DNA from 2 places in the Shewanella sp. W3-18-1 genome. Region 2 is predicted to be linked to the other one. Evidence: predicted binding sites of a transcription regulator. Region 2 holds the regulator's gene; the other holds the start of a gene.
The links. Region 2 encodes LexA, which represses DNA repair genes until DNA is damaged. Its sites were predicted from a motif close to TACTGTATNNNNATACAGTA; they were not measured.

Region 1 (7,719 bases), 1.2 Mb from region 2:
GTTTATCTCGGATATAGGCCATATTCTTAAGGCTTCTGGTGTGGGAGCCATTGTCGATGTGGCTAATATTCCTCTGTCCCGTGCGATGCAAGATACCGTTAGTGAGGAGCATGCCTTAGGTTATGCGCTGACCGGTGGCGAAGATTATGAACTGCTGTTTACGGTTCCTGAGTCCCAAAAGGGCGCGCTTGAAACCGCCTTGAGCCATGCGGGGGCAAAGTTTGTTCGTGTTGGACAAATTTGTGCGGGCAGTAAGCTCAAGTTGCAACGCAATGGTGAGCCGTTTACGCCGCCGTATCACGGTTTCGAGCACTTTTAAGCGAAGATCATATTAATGAAATGGTTGTCAAAGGATCAGGTGCTAACGCGCCTATCATTAAAAAATCCTGTCCACTTTTTGGCACTCGGTTTCGGTAGTGGGCTCGCCGCAAAGGCGCCGGGTACTTTTGGTACTTTAGCCGCAATCCCTTTATATTTGCTCTTAGCACCGCTGCCTTTGGGGTGGTATTTAGGTTTGACTGTATTCGGTGCTTTGGCAGGCATTTACATTTGTGGTCAAGCTGCTAAAGATATGGGGGTACACGATCACGGTGCGATTGTGTGGGATGAAGTGGTTGGGCTACTCATCACTATGATAGCGGCACCAGCAGGTTGGGGTTGGTTGTTAGTCGGCTTTGGTCTATTTCGCTTTTTTGACATCATCAAACCTTGGCCTATTCGATGGCTCGATGCCAAAGTTCATGGTGGCTTTGGCATTATGATTGACGATGTCTTAGCGGGTGTATTTGCCTTTATCTGTCTGCAAGGGCTAGTCTGGTGTGTTAGCTAACATTATCGTCAACCTAACATGATAGCTAAGCTGACATGTTAGTTAACATGGCCAACAACTAGCCTTTAGTTTTTGATATAGCCCCTTAGCTTTTGATATGGCGTGTGTAGATTCAAACGTGTAGCGACCTTATTCGTTATCTGATCCATACTACTATTGCAGCAGTTCCCTTGCGTTTGCTAGGGTATTGCTGGTGATAGTATCGCCACCTAACAGTCTTGCAAGCTCTTGAATGCGCTGCTCACGATCGAGCGACTTCATTGTGGTCTCAGTACTGCCTGCCTTATTAAATTTATCGACGAACATGTGTTGATGACCATTGCCCGCAACTTGTGGCAAGTGAGTCACGCACAGGACTTGGGTCGATTCCCCTAAGCTGCGTAACATACGGCCTACCACTGCGGCGGTAGGTCCTGAGATCCCGACATCCACCTCATCGAAAATTAATGTCGGTGTGGCAACTTTCTTCGCGGTAATCACTTGTATCCCTAATCCTATGCGTGAAAGCTCACCGCCAGACGCGACTTTCGAAATCGGTTGTAAGGGTTGGCCAGGGTTAGTGGTTACCATAAATTCGATATTGTCACTGCCGTTGGCTGACATTTGCTCGGGGTGGAAATTGACTTCGATCGTAAATTTACCCTTAGGCATATTCAGTTCGTGGATTGACTGAGTCACCAGTTTGTCGAGTTCCTTGGCGTAACGAGCACGGCTTTGGCTGAGCTTTTGGGCATTGCTAAGGTAAGCTGCTCTACTTGCCTCGACTTGTTGCTGAACTTCTTCGAGCTTGCTTTCATCACTGTCTAAGCTGCTGAGCTCTGCCTTTAATGCTAGATGATGTTCCGCCAGCTTATTCGGGCTGACATGGTGTTTGCGCGCCAGTTGCATGGCTTTTGATAGCCGTTCTTCTAAATAGGCGAAATGGGTCGGATCGAGTTCGAGCTTACTCAAATAGTGCTGTAATTCGCCTGCACTTTCTTGCACTAGGATTAAAGCATCATTGAGCATAGTGTTGATATTGCTTAATGCGGGATCGTAGTTTTGCAGATCTTCGGCGAGGGAAACGACGCGATTGAGCAGTGACTCTATATTGTTCTCTTCACCCTCTGTGAGTATATTTAAGCTCGCCTGACAGGTGGCAATTAACTCAGTGCCATTGGCTAAACGTTTGTGTTCTTGTTCAATTTCATCGAACTCGTCGACTTTAAGATCAAACTCATCGAGTTCTTCCACTTGATATTGGACTAATTGCTTACGAGCAATACGTTCATGCTGGGAGGCTTCGAGTTGTTTTAGGTCGGCCTCAATTTGCTTGCAGCGTTGAAAGCTAGCGGCAACTGTGTCGATAAGTAATCTGTGGTTGGCATAACTGTCGAGCAGGGTGAGCTGATGTTCACTCTTTAACATTGCATGGTGGGCATGTTGGCCGTGAATACCTATAAGCAACTGACCGAGTAATTTGAGTTGCGTCAGCGGTACTGGATTACCATTGATGTAGGCGCGCGAGCGGCCATCGCTACTAATGGTTCGGCGTAAAATACACTCATCATCGAGTTCAAGATCGTTATCTTCTAACCAACGCTTTGCTAGCGGAATATCATCTAAGGAAAAGCGGGCGCTGACCTCAGTTTTACTGGCACCAGGGCGAACACAACTGGCATCGGCGCGATTGCCTAGGCATAGACCTAGCGCATCGATGGCGATCGATTTACCTGCACCGGTTTCACCAGTGATGCTGGTCATTCCTGGGCGAAAATCCAGTTCTAAAAAACGGACGATAGCGAAGTTATTAATGCTGAGTTGGCAAAGCATAGTCAATTCCTGTCGAAAAATATACCAAACCACTGTATTGATAAACAGTATATACTGATTTTATATACAGTAAAGTGGATTGGGTAAATAATCGGCATTATCGCAGTAAATATTTTTAATTAACTGATTATGCATGAGTTCTTACTAGGCTTTCTAATATTGGCAGACTGAAAAAAGTGACTAAGGTGCCAAATAGAATGCCCTGAGCACTGGTTGAAGCTTGGGTATTGTAACGCTGTGCCAGTAAGTAAACGCTAGCTGCAGTGGGCAGTGCGCTGAGGATAACGCCCATGATCAGATAATCACCATGTACACCGCAGTATCTCAGCATAAAGTAGACTAGCGCGGGCTGTATACCCAGTTTAAAAAGGTTGATTAGACTTAACTCTAAAAAGTTTGAGAGACTAAAAATTTTGCTATCTTTTTGATATCGCATTGCTTTTGCTAATACCATACCAATAGCAAAAAGGGCACAGGGGCTTGAGGTATTGCCTATCTGCTGGATCATTAGCGCGAGACCTGATGGTAATTGAATGCCACTGGCGGATATTGCAACGCCAATCAAACTGCCAATTACGATAGGATTTTTACCTACCGCCATTGCCATTATCACTAAGGCATGGTGCTGTCTTTGAGTGTTAGTGGCAAGTTCTAATGATACTAGCGCGACTGCAAACATCAGTACCGATAGCAGGCTAGCAATGGCCGCTGCCACTAATGCACTTTGTTGTTGTGGAAAGATAATCATCAGTAATGGAATACCAATAAACGCGGTATTACCAAAGGTGGCATTTAGGGCTCTAATTGTCGCAATCGCGTGCTTTTTTGGGTTGGCTATCAGTGAAATACCTAAACAAATGAGATAGGTAATTAGCATTGCTGCACTATAGCCTGCAATAAATCCCCATTGTAAGATTTCGTTAATTGGCTGCTGAGCTAGGGCGATTAGCATGATCGCAGGAAAGGCAATGTAGTACACATATTGGTTTAATACTTGATCCGTTTCCACGGGGAGAAGTTTCAATTTTTGTACTAGTGTACCTAGTAGCATGATCCCGAAGACGGCAAACAGCGGGGTTAATAATGTCATTCCCTCACTCATCCTTATGATAGGGTCTTTCCTGTGTAAGACAGACTCATAGCGTACGATTTTTATTCAAAAATATATATCGGTACTGAACATCACTCGTCGCACATAAATACCGATAATTGAATGGGTAATATTCGAGCTAGCGCAGTAAATTATCCAGCAAAATAACATACCATGGGCAGCCGATACTATTAAGCTATGGTCGTATATACCTAAACGACTTTAAAATAGGGTTTTCATAAAGCTTAAGAAGCTTCAATTTAAGCTGGATCAATGACTGAATATCGGCTTTTGAGTTGATGTACCATGGACAGTTTGAATTACAATTCGTTAACTATGTAGACCTAAGTAGCCTATAAAAATTGGGATGTGATATGAGTGATGATTTGGGCAGTGAATTACAACTTCTTTATCTTTTTGTGCACTTAGTGAATGCGGGAAGTTTTTCACAGGCGGCCAAAGAGTTGGATATGCCTATTGCGACCGTGAGTCGTAAGTTAGCCAAATTAGAAGAAAAGCTCGATAAGCAACTCTTTATGCGTAGCACTCGTAAACTGAGGTTGACTGAAGAAGGCTTAGCCTTATTTCAGCGTTATCAGAGTGTCATAGCCCAGTTTGATGAGCTTAGTGGCGTGGGAAGTGATAAACCCGAAGGGACGTTAAGAATTGCCGCGCCGATTTCTATTATCTCTATCATTTTTATCCGAGCTCTTAATGAGTTTGGTCGTTTGTATCCCGATATTCGCCTGCATATATCCCAGAGTAATGAGTTGGTTGATTTGATCGACAAAGGGATTGATGTGGCGATTGTGGGTGGCGCTCAGCCTGATTCTTCATGGGTGTCGAGTACATTAGGTGAGTTAGATTACTGTTTATTTGCTACGCCAGAATATTTAGCACAGGCACCTAAGTTGACCCACCCGAATGATTTAGAAGCGCATCAGCTTATTAAAGTCTGGCCCTTATTTAATTGGCATTTAAAGCATCCGAACGGTGAGTCCTTCTACTTTAATGGTCCAACCAAGCTCACATTGACGGATTTACACGGTGCTATTGAGTCGGCATTGGATCATGGTGGCATTTTGTACGGTCCTGAATTGTTTGTAAAACAGCAGATTAAAGAGGACCGACTCAAAGTATTATTACCTGAATGGGTGGGTGAGCAGCGACGGATTTCAATCTTGTATCATCAACGCAGCCAACAACCGCTAAAGGTGAGAGTGTTTATTGAGTTTATGCAGTCGAAGGCGCCAGAATTGTTTTCCATGGCTTGAGTTGCCTTTGATATTGAGCATTTGCATCGCTCAAGGTATTGTTTAATGAAAATTATCAGCGATTTGACTTTGTAGGTCTATGGTTTGTTTATGCCTATATAACCTTCGCGAGTCGAGCCTCGATAAGCAATCTTGCTTATCGAGGATTGCTGTTGGATTGTGGTAGTAAGCCAATGATGACTTCTTTATGCCGTGTTATTTTAACGTGGTTTAACACTTTGGAATAACACGGATTAACCTGAACAAATGGGGTCACGGGCGTTAGGCGATGCTAATACCAATATTGGATACACCTGCTTCGATGATGTCTTTGCGTAGACCTTTTACCAATTCCGCAGTGATTTTTGGATTTTCTTCAATAATTTCGAGCAGAGAATTTTGTAACTCTTTCTCTTCTTCCATCACTTCATGGGCGAAGACGAAATCATCTAGGGCATCATCGACAAGATCAACATCACTGATGGCTTCAATATAGTTCGCCACAGTACTGGATGATAACTTACTGATATTAATTATATCTTCTTCATTTTTATCTTGAATTGCACTCAATAATGTTGAAAGTGCCACAACTGCATCCATGGCCGGATAGACGCCATAGGCTTCAAAGTCGACAGGATCAGGTGTGTTATCTTCTAATCGTTGTAGATGGACATCAATATTAAATTTGAGTTTATTGTCGTATTGAGATTGCCATAATAATTCTAATACTGTGTTTAATACTGCGGGATCACCAAATTCGCAGACTTCTGAAAACAGTTGATAGTTGGGCAACATACGCTGACAAAGAGCAATGGCAAAGAGTTGTTTTTGAGGTAGTTCTAACGCTTTAAGGCGCTTAAAGAAGCCCGTTTTTTTGGTCATCTGTTATTTCCGCTGATAGCTGTGATAGCACTTGTTTTACCGCTGATTCTACCTTAGTTAACTCATCAAGTAACTCTAGTATTTCAGGTTCGAGATCTTCCACAGGGGTTTGACGTTTTAACGCGGATTCAATCTCTTGGCATAACCTTTGAGTGGTGGGGACGCCGCAATAGCAGCTTGCGCCATGCAGCTTATGGATTGTACTGAGCATAGTGGCCTGATCATTTTGGCCTAGCGCCGTTTGAATTTTCTCTACCGTTTCAGGTAGTGAGTCCAGCAGCATTTTTAACATCTCAAGGGCGAGGTTCGATTTATGATTTGCTTGAGTTAAGCAAAGATCCCAGTTCAGCGTATGCAGGTCAAAATGGGTGAATTTAGGTCTTGTGATCCAGCGATGAATAACGTCTTTTAGTGCAGCTTCATCGATAGGTTTAGGTAAATAGCCATCCATGCCACTGCCTAAAATCAGCTCACGTTCTTCGGCAATGGCATGGGCTGTCACGGCAATGATCGGCGTGTTGCGGTTCATCGAGCCTTGGCGTATTTGCTTTGTTGCACTAATGCCATCGGTCCCCGGCATTTGGATATCCATAAAAATCAAATCGAAAGTACGAGTTTTAGCCTGTTTGACCGCTTCATCCCCATTATTAACAGCAATAACAGTGGTGACTAATTCATTGAGTAAGGTATCAATCAGTTTTAAATTGGCAAAGTTATCATCTACTGCCAATACCGTTAAGGATTGCCGCGCTGCAGGTGCCGAGATTGTGATGGGAGCCTGTATGTCATATTCGAGTGGAGGATAGAGCATATTACGGGCAAGTTGATGCTCACTGACAGGCAGTGATAGCACGACATCGGCATTAGGTCGTATAAACTTGCTCAAGGCATCTTGCTCTTGGCAATCGTAGAGTACGACTAAACAGTCCGTTTTCGTTTTCGCAAGATTTAAAGTGCCAACCAATTGCGTTGCATCGGTAAAACCATGACAACTTAACAGAATATAATCGTATGCTTCTTCGGTGTTTGCGAGTGTAGTCAATAGGTTAGGGATATGCTGATGATGTGTCACTTTAGTATCCCATAGGCGCAATTGGCGGCTTAAAACAGCATGGGTGAGTACTCTTGGCTCATAAAAAAGAATGGTTTTATCTTTGAGTTTTTCTAATGGTAGCGAATCACCAATTTGGAATTGACCTAACCCCAGTGGCAGAGTGAACCAGAAATTTGAGCCTTTATCGACAGAGGAGGTAAAACCTATTTGTCCCCCCATTTGGTTAACTAAACGCTTAGTGATCACTAAGCCAAGTCCTGTACCACCGAAACGTCGCGAGATCGATGAATCGGCTTGCCCAAAGGCTTGGAATAAAAAGTCCTGTTGGCTTTCATCGATCCCGATACCAGTATCGATGACATCACAGCGCAGGATCACTTGTTCCTCCGATTGACTTTGTAATTCAAGCTTTACGAGCACGCTACCTGAGTCGGTAAATTTGATGGCATTACCGACTAAGTTATTGATGATTTGGCATACGCGCATGGCATCACCATTCACATGGTCAGGTACATTAGGGGCGATATCGACCACAAGCTCCAAGCCCTTCGCTTGAGCACTGCCTGAAATCAAGGTCATAGTGTCGCCAAGGGTTTCTCTAAGACCGAAGGGCATATTTTCTAGCACCATTTTTCCCGCTTCGAGTTTCGAAAAATCGAGAATATCATTGATGATAGCAAGTAGATTAGTGGCGCTGCGCTCAATGGTATTGATGTAGTCAACTTGACTTGAATGCAAAGGTGTTTTTACCAATTGGCGAGCAAAACCAATCACACCATTCAGTGGCGTACGTAACTCG
Region 2 (7,719 bases):
AATGGAACCCTCACAAACCACGACAGCATCAGATATTAAAGCAATCAATCGCGATAGCCTTAAAGAGCACAGTACAAAAGATCAACGCCAAGTTAGTCATTGTCAACTCGAAGGAAACTTAGACTCCCACGTTCTAGCATTGAGTTGGCAAAGCACTTTCTGCGAACTCAATGGCAACCGTAAAGCAGAATGCAGTGACCTCAATAAAACGGATGAATCTCCACTGTGGCAACAGTTTAGCTTGCATGGACTTTGGCCCAATAGGAAACAGTGTGGAACTCGTTATGGCTATTGCAGTACAGTAAAGCTACAGCCTAGCGATTTCTGTAGCTACCCTGAAATTGAGCTTAACGCTTCGGTGCGCAAAAATTTAGAAGAAGTGATGCCGAGCGCTCGCTACGGCACCTGTTTAGAACGGCATCAATGGTGGAAACATGGAACTTGTCGCAACCAAGAACCTAACGATTACTTTTTGTTAGCCACCCAGTTAACCCAAACAATAAACGCTTCTGCATGGGTTAAAAACTTCATCCATGGGAACATAGGTAAACAGGTAACTCGACAGGAGCTAAATACCAGCTTTGATAAAAGCTTTGGTCAGGGTGCTCATACCAAAATGAGCTTAGAATGTGCTAAAGGACTGTTAAGTGAAATCCGCATTAATCTACCCGAAGTGATTAAAGGTTCTGATTCAATACCCGCTCTCCTCGCGAAAGCCAACAAAGCGGGGAAAGGCTCTTGTCCAGACACAATCATTATAAATAACTCCAATTAAGCAGCTAAATACAGATTTATAAGAGCCAAGATGGAATCGTCAAAAACACAAAAGCCCTCATTTAAACGAGGGCTTTATTAGTAAAATGGACTAGGAATACTGAGGCAGCAAATTCGCCATTGCCAAAAGATGACACGTACCTGTGATGATTCCAAATAAGACGACGATGACGATAATGGGTGTACCTCCCTTCACTTTAAAACCTGTACTTTCAGGGAATAACTGCCGAGACTTATAAGCCATCAGCGCAGGCACAATCACAGCCCAAACCGTTGCCGCCAATGCCGCAAAACCAATAGCAATCAAAAAACCATCAGGAAATAACAGCCCAAAGACCGTCGGAGGAACAAAAGTAACAGCAGCCGTTTTTATCCTTCCATTACGGGAGTCATCAAAACCAAATAAGTCTGCAAGATAATCAAACAAACCCAAAGTTACACCGAGGAACGACGAGGCCACCGCTAAGTTTGCAAACAGGGTTAACATACTGTTTAACCAGCTACTTGCCATCACCTTAGACAAAGCACCAACCAACACACCCATATTGCCGCCTTGGGCGATAATATCGCTAAACTGGCTGCGGGGAATATTGCCCATAGTGGCGACTAACCAACAGGCATAAATGATAAGCGCGATAAAAGTACCGACAAAGATAGCTTTGATAATAGTGGCGGAATCTTTACCGTAATACTTCACTAAACTAGGCACATTGCCATGATAGCCAAAGCTAGCAAGGCCAAAGGGCAACGCTGCCCACAAATAAGGTGCAAATCTTGTGGTACCATCGGGCTCAAGCAGCTTAGTGACGTCAATCTCTATCAGTAAATTACCGATAGCAAGAAAGAAAGTGATGATCATACCGCCCAGCATTATCGTTGTAATACGATCCACAGCTTTGGTGCTGATCAGCACAATACTCGCTAGCACTATGGCAAATACTAACCCTGCCACACTTTGAGGTAATTCAATCCCCATACCCTGCAAGCTGTGATTTACAATCGAGCCACCACCGCTGATATAGGCATAGGTTAAAATGTAGAGCACAAAGGCGATTGACACGCCATTCACTATGCGCCAAAACTGGCCTAAGGTTTGTTTTGTTAACGTATCGAAACTCGCACCAGGTTCAAAGTGTAAGTTGGTTTCAAGCAGTAATAAGCCCGACATCAACATGCAAAACCAAATACCTAGCAGCATGACAATGGAATACCCAAACCACATGCCAGAACCCACCACAGGTAAGGAAAACATGCCCGCCCCTACGGTCGTCCCAGCAATAATCATGGCGCCACCGAGCAAAGACTTACCTGCGGTTTTATGCTTAACCGCATTCATATGATTTGTCATTAACTAATATGCTCCGCAGTGACACTCGCAACTATCGTCTGTCTCACTGAGGCTCTCAATAGGCTATTGGCTTGATCTCGAATACGCTTAACATCAGATTTATCATCTTTATCAGAAAGATAACCTAACTCTTTTAACTTAACACTCAAAGTGCCGTAGAGTTTTTTATCGTAAAACTCTGGTGCTGTAATGCCATGCAATGCCCCTAAACGCTGAGCAAGTAAATGGCTTTCAGACTCGAGTTCTGAACGTTCCATCTTAGGACGATGTGCTAGCAAATTAAAAATGATGGCATAGCGTTGCAATGTCTCACTGACCGATCCTGAGAGCAATACCAACTGACTGGAATGTTCCGTTACAACTGATAAGTTATCTGACTCAGTTATTAAGCCTTGCTCAATAAAGAGATCCAGCACTTGATTGACATAGGAAGGTATATCCTTAATTCCCATAAACAGCTCAGCCTTTAGCAACGGATAAAAGTCATTCACGATTGCCACAATTTGCTGTCGCTGACTTTGCTCATTATGGGTCAAACAACTCGCAATAAGAGAAGGAATAATAAATAAGTGGATAATATTATTGCGATAATAGGTCATCGAAATGGCCTGATTAGCATCGATAGACACTATCTCACCTAAAGGATCACTGGATACTGAAAACTTATTTAAATCAATACCCTGCTGAACAAGATGCTTACCATCACCTTCCGCGACAGAAGTAAAAGAGGTATAAGGCACCCGCTTCAGCAGCGTGAGGTACAAATCTAACTGACGTTCTAACAAACAACGCTCAAGCGCATTTTGCTCAGAAGCCAATAAAGCTAAACTGGTGAGCGTGACGGAACTGGCCGCTGCCGCATCATTAATACGTGTCATCACCCGATTTGCTAACACGTTAACCGCTGGAGTTAACCAAGTTGGCTTTTGTTCAGGATCATCGGCAAGCTCTGCGCGCCAGTTAGGTGCCATTTCGTTTAAAAAGGTTTGCAGGGTAATCGGCTCTCCAAAGTTCACATAACCTTGACCAAAATTACCTAACTTGCGAATAGCTCCAAAAACTTGCCAAACGGATTCTTTTTGTTTTTTCTTGCCACTTAACTCTTTGTGATACGTGGCGACTTCCATCACATGGTCATAACCTAAATATACGGGAACCAAAGTAACTGGGCGCTCAATTCCGCGCAGCACGCTGTTCATTGTCATTGCTATCATGCCCGTTTTGGGCGCTAACAAACGCCCCGTACGAGACCGACCGCCCTCAGAGAAATACTCCACCGAATAGCCCTTGGCAAACAGTTGATCTAAATATTCACGAAAGACTGCGGTATAAAGCTTATTACCATTAAAACTACGACGGATAAAGAACGCGCCACCACGGCGGAACAATGGTCCCGCGGGCCAAAAGTTAAGGTTTATCCCTGCTGCAATATGCGGCGGCACCATACCTTGGTAATACAAAATGTAGGATAGCAATAGATAATCCATATGACTTCGATGACAAGGCACATAGACAATTTCGTGACCATCATGGTGTAACTGACGAATATGTTCGGCACCTTTAATATTGATGCCACTGTAGAGCTTATTCCATAACCAGGTTAAAAAACGCTCGGCAATGCGCACTAAACTATCTGAATAATTTGCTGCTATTTCATCAAGATACTCAATTGCAGTTTCACGAGATTGAGTTTCAGAAATCTTTTTGCTCACAGCCTCTTCTTGAATCGCCTTACGTAATGACTCCGATTTGAGCAACGAATCAAATAATGCCTGACGATTTGGCAGTAAAGGACCCGTCATCACCTTACGTTGGCGGCGAAAATGCACCCGTGCCACACGCGCTAATTTATGGGCTATCCCCATATCAGTACCGTGTTCATCTGCCATATAACGCAGTGAAACTGCATTCGAAAACTGTACAAAATTATGACGGCCTAGAAACAAAATCATGAAGCACTTACGTAGCCAAGTTGGATTTTCACGCTCCAACACAGCCGCTTTCATCGTATCGTCTTCTTTACCTGGAGTACGTCCCCAATAAAGACTCACTGGCACTAACTGAATATCAAGCTCCGGGCGCTCCTTATGAACAGCCAAGAGACGCATAAAACACTCAAGGAATGGCTCGTTACCCGCACGTTCACCAAACAAAGGTTTACGTCCTTGAAGGCAAACAACCCGTGGCGCAACAACACCGTTAACAACTAAAGGTTCGTAGGGGCTTGGCAAGCCTAATTTTTCGGTGACTTCACTTAGTGCCGCAATGTCACTCAGCGATTCTGTTTTCATGACATAAGCAAGTGGTCTGGAGGTATCCAGATTCAGATCGGCAAAAGGATCCTGAGGCACCACAATAGTGTGGACTAAGTGTTTTTGGATCCAACGTAATGATTTCAACCAAAGAGAGTCTTGTTTAGGCATTATTCTTATGCAATTAAGTACGTTTACTAGCCCAATAGAATACCAGACTCTGGGGAGTATTCGCTAATTCTCTCCTATATATCCCTAAATCGCCCTAACATCAGGCGTTTTATAAGCCTATAAAACAATATATGCATCCCATCGGGATAAAATAAATACTCTTAAAAAATTAAACACTTAAAATTAAATAAGAAAATATAAAACGCCTTATCTTCCATAAAAACTCAACCAATAGATCAGGCTGAGATTTGCCGATTTAAAACACTTTACGATCTAAAAATGGTTAATACTTGCACTACAAACAATACTGTATATACTAACAGTAACTGTATAGAAAAACAGGAACAGCCATGAGACCCTTAACGCCACGCCAAGCTGAAATTTTAGAGCTAATTAAACGTAATATTGCCGATACAGGAATGCCACCCACCCGAGCAGAAATTGCCACTCGTTTAGGCTTTAAAAGTGCTAATGCTGCTGAGGAGCACCTCAAAGCTCTCGCCAAAAAAGGCTGTATCGAAATCATGCCAGGTACCTCTCGGGGTATCCGTCTCCCAGCAGAGGAAGAGGTCGTGGTTGAATATGGCCTGCCACTTATAGGCCAAGTAGCCGCTGGTGAGCCAATCTTGGCTCAAGAACATGTTGAACAGTACTATCAAGTTGACCCAAGTATGTTCCACCCTACCGCCGATTTTTTACTGCGAGTAAAAGGTGACAGCATGAAAAACATCGGCATTCTTGAAGGTGATTTGTTAGCGGTGCATAAAGTACAACAAGCGAGAAATGGTCAAGTAGTTGTTGCAAGAGTCGACGATGATGTCACGGTTAAACGCTTCGAAAAAAAAGGCAACTTAGTCTATCTATACGCAGAAAATGAAGACTACTCACCAATTAAAGTGGATTTAAGTTGTCAAAGTTTAACAATTGAAGGACTCGCTGTTGGTGTGATCCGTAATGGAGATTGGCTATGAGTAACCTATTAGGCAATGCCCCACGTCATCCGGGGTTGTGGCTCGACAACATTCGAGAGCCTGATGCAAACTGGCAGTATGCACCGATCAGCTGTGTGCCTACACAGACTCAAGGCCGTACTGAGTTAATCCAGCTCAGTACGCAGCTCGCACAACTCAGTCAACAGGGGCGTTGGGTTGTACTCATCAATCCACCAAGTATTGGCTATAAACAGTTACTCACATCAGCAGGTGTGCGCATGGATCGTATATTACTCGTTCATGCAAAAGATGAGGTAGAAACCCTATGGGCGATGGAGAAAGCCTTAACAAGTGGTACGTCCAGTGCAGTCATTACTTGGACGACCTCACTCGATGCCCGTGATAATCGACGCTTACAAATTGTGGCAAAAAGTGCCAGAGCGATGGGTATTGTATTAGAGGAAGTAAATAACCACTTACAGGATAAGGTCCGCCTTGAGCAACATACACACTTTAAGCAAGCCACTTTTTTTAGCCCTGTTCATTAGTTTTACAAAAGATTTTTTAGCCGTGAAAGCCGCCTCACATATGAATGTGAGGCTTTTTTTTAGCAATTTTTCAGACAATTAGAAAAATAAGTGATCTTGATCAATATTTAAACAGCAAGTATGGTTGATTAAGCTGGTGACTCTATATCTCTGGCGATGGTAAAAACCGAGCTGTTATCCCAGCCAATTTTCCATCAATAATTAAAATGACAGATTTTTTCAGTAGTATGTGCCAGCGTGGCGAATTAACAGCAGTAACAGTACAAAAGTAAGCCATCAACGCACATTGAAGTCAAAAACGCTTTTTTGGGAACTGAAGAGTTTGCATAGAGTTGAGACTTACTGTGTGACTCTTCTTTGTAGTTGCAATTTGCAATTAGCAGAGGAGAAGTCTTGTGAAGCAATTGTTGTATTGTTTACTCGTGGTGTTATTCGCACCACCGTTGAACGCAGCGGATTCGCGGTTCAATATGACCACTGGTGTAACCGAGATAAGTGGCAAGGTTTATCACTTGCATATGACTATCTTGTATATCTGCTGTGCTATTGGCCTCGTGGTTTTTGGCGTAATGATTTATGCCATGATAAACCACAGAAAATCCAAAGGCGCAGTTGCCGCCCATTTCCATGAAAGTACCAAAGTTGAAATTGCTTGGACCATATTGCCATTTATTATCCTGATCCTAATGGCCATACCTGCAACCAAAACCTTAATCGCAATGGAAGATACGAGCAATGCTGATATCACCATCAAAGTCACTGGTTCTCAGTGGAAATGGCATTACAGCTACTTCGATCAAGATATTGATTTTTACAGCATACTCTCGACACCTAGAACACAAATTGATGGTTCAGAACCTAAGGGCGAGCACTATCTCCTTGAAGTCGATAAACCGCTTGTTGTTCCAATAAATCGCAAAATCCGCTTCCTAATGACATCAGAAGATGTCATTCATTCATGGTGGGTTCCAGCCTTTGCGGTGAAAAAAGATGCGAATCCTGGTTTTATTAATGAAGCATGGACACGTATCGATAAACCAGGCATTTATCGCGGCCAGTGTGCTGAACTTTGCGGTAAAGATCACGGCTTTATGCCCATAGTCGTAAAAGCCTTACCAGAAGCAGAATTTGATGCTTGGATTACCGAGCAAAAACAAGCAGCACAAACCGCTGCCGCTACAGCTCAAGCCGCCCTATCACAAACCCTTAGCCAAGCAGACTTAATGACCCAAGGTGAGCAAGTCTATATGGCTCGATGCGCAGCATGCCACCAACCTAATGGAGAAGGATTAAAAGGTGTATTTCCAGGTTTGAAAGGTAGTCCTATCGCAACAGGCCCTCTTACTCCCCACCTTGAAATTATCATCCATGGTAAAGCTGGTACGGCAATGCAGGCTTTTGCTAACCAATTAACTGCCCAAGAAATTGCCGCAGTGACAACCTATGAGCGAAATGCGTGGGGAAATAATATGGGGGATGCTGTTCAAGCCAAAGATGTGAACGACTATATGAATGGTGATCGCCAGCCTAAGACATCGACAACACAAACACAGCAAGTCGCCGCGTTGCCTACAGAGCCAACAGTCCAAGGTGCTAGCATCGATCCCGCTAGCCTGCCAACACTGACCCATGACGCGCTAATGACGGAAGGAGAAGCCATCTATATCTCAAGTTGTGCAGCCTGCCATCAAGTA

Region 1: recN (DNA repair protein RecN) is a predicted target of LexA. The motif match lies at 2,672-2,691, and genes of this name have one in related genera.

What each region holds. Positions count from the first base shown of each region.
Region 1 is NC_008750.1:1,401,631-1,409,349, forward strand. Features, by position in the region: gene thiL (thiamine-phosphate kinase) at 1-319, shown strand, start outside; gene SPUTW3181_RS06390 (phosphatidylglycerophosphatase A) at 335-829, shown strand; gene recN (DNA repair protein RecN) at 983-2,641, opposite strand; gene SPUTW3181_RS06400 (AEC family transporter) at 2,769-3,731, opposite strand; gene lldR (LysR family transcriptional regulator LldR) at 4,106-5,005, shown strand; gene SPUTW3181_RS06410 (YjaG family protein) at 5,267-5,866, opposite strand; gene barA (two-component sensor histidine kinase BarA) at 5,841-7,719, opposite strand, start outside.
Region 2 is NC_008750.1:160,051-167,769, reverse strand. Features, by position in the region: gene SPUTW3181_RS00720 (ribonuclease T2) at 1-775, shown strand, start outside; gene mtr (tryptophan permease) at 866-2,122, opposite strand; gene plsB (glycerol-3-phosphate 1-O-acyltransferase PlsB) at 2,122-4,545, opposite strand; gene lexA (transcriptional repressor LexA) at 4,896-5,516, shown strand; gene SPUTW3181_RS00700 (cell division inhibitor SulA) at 5,513-6,025, shown strand; gene coxB (cytochrome c oxidase subunit II) at 6,421-7,719, shown strand, end outside.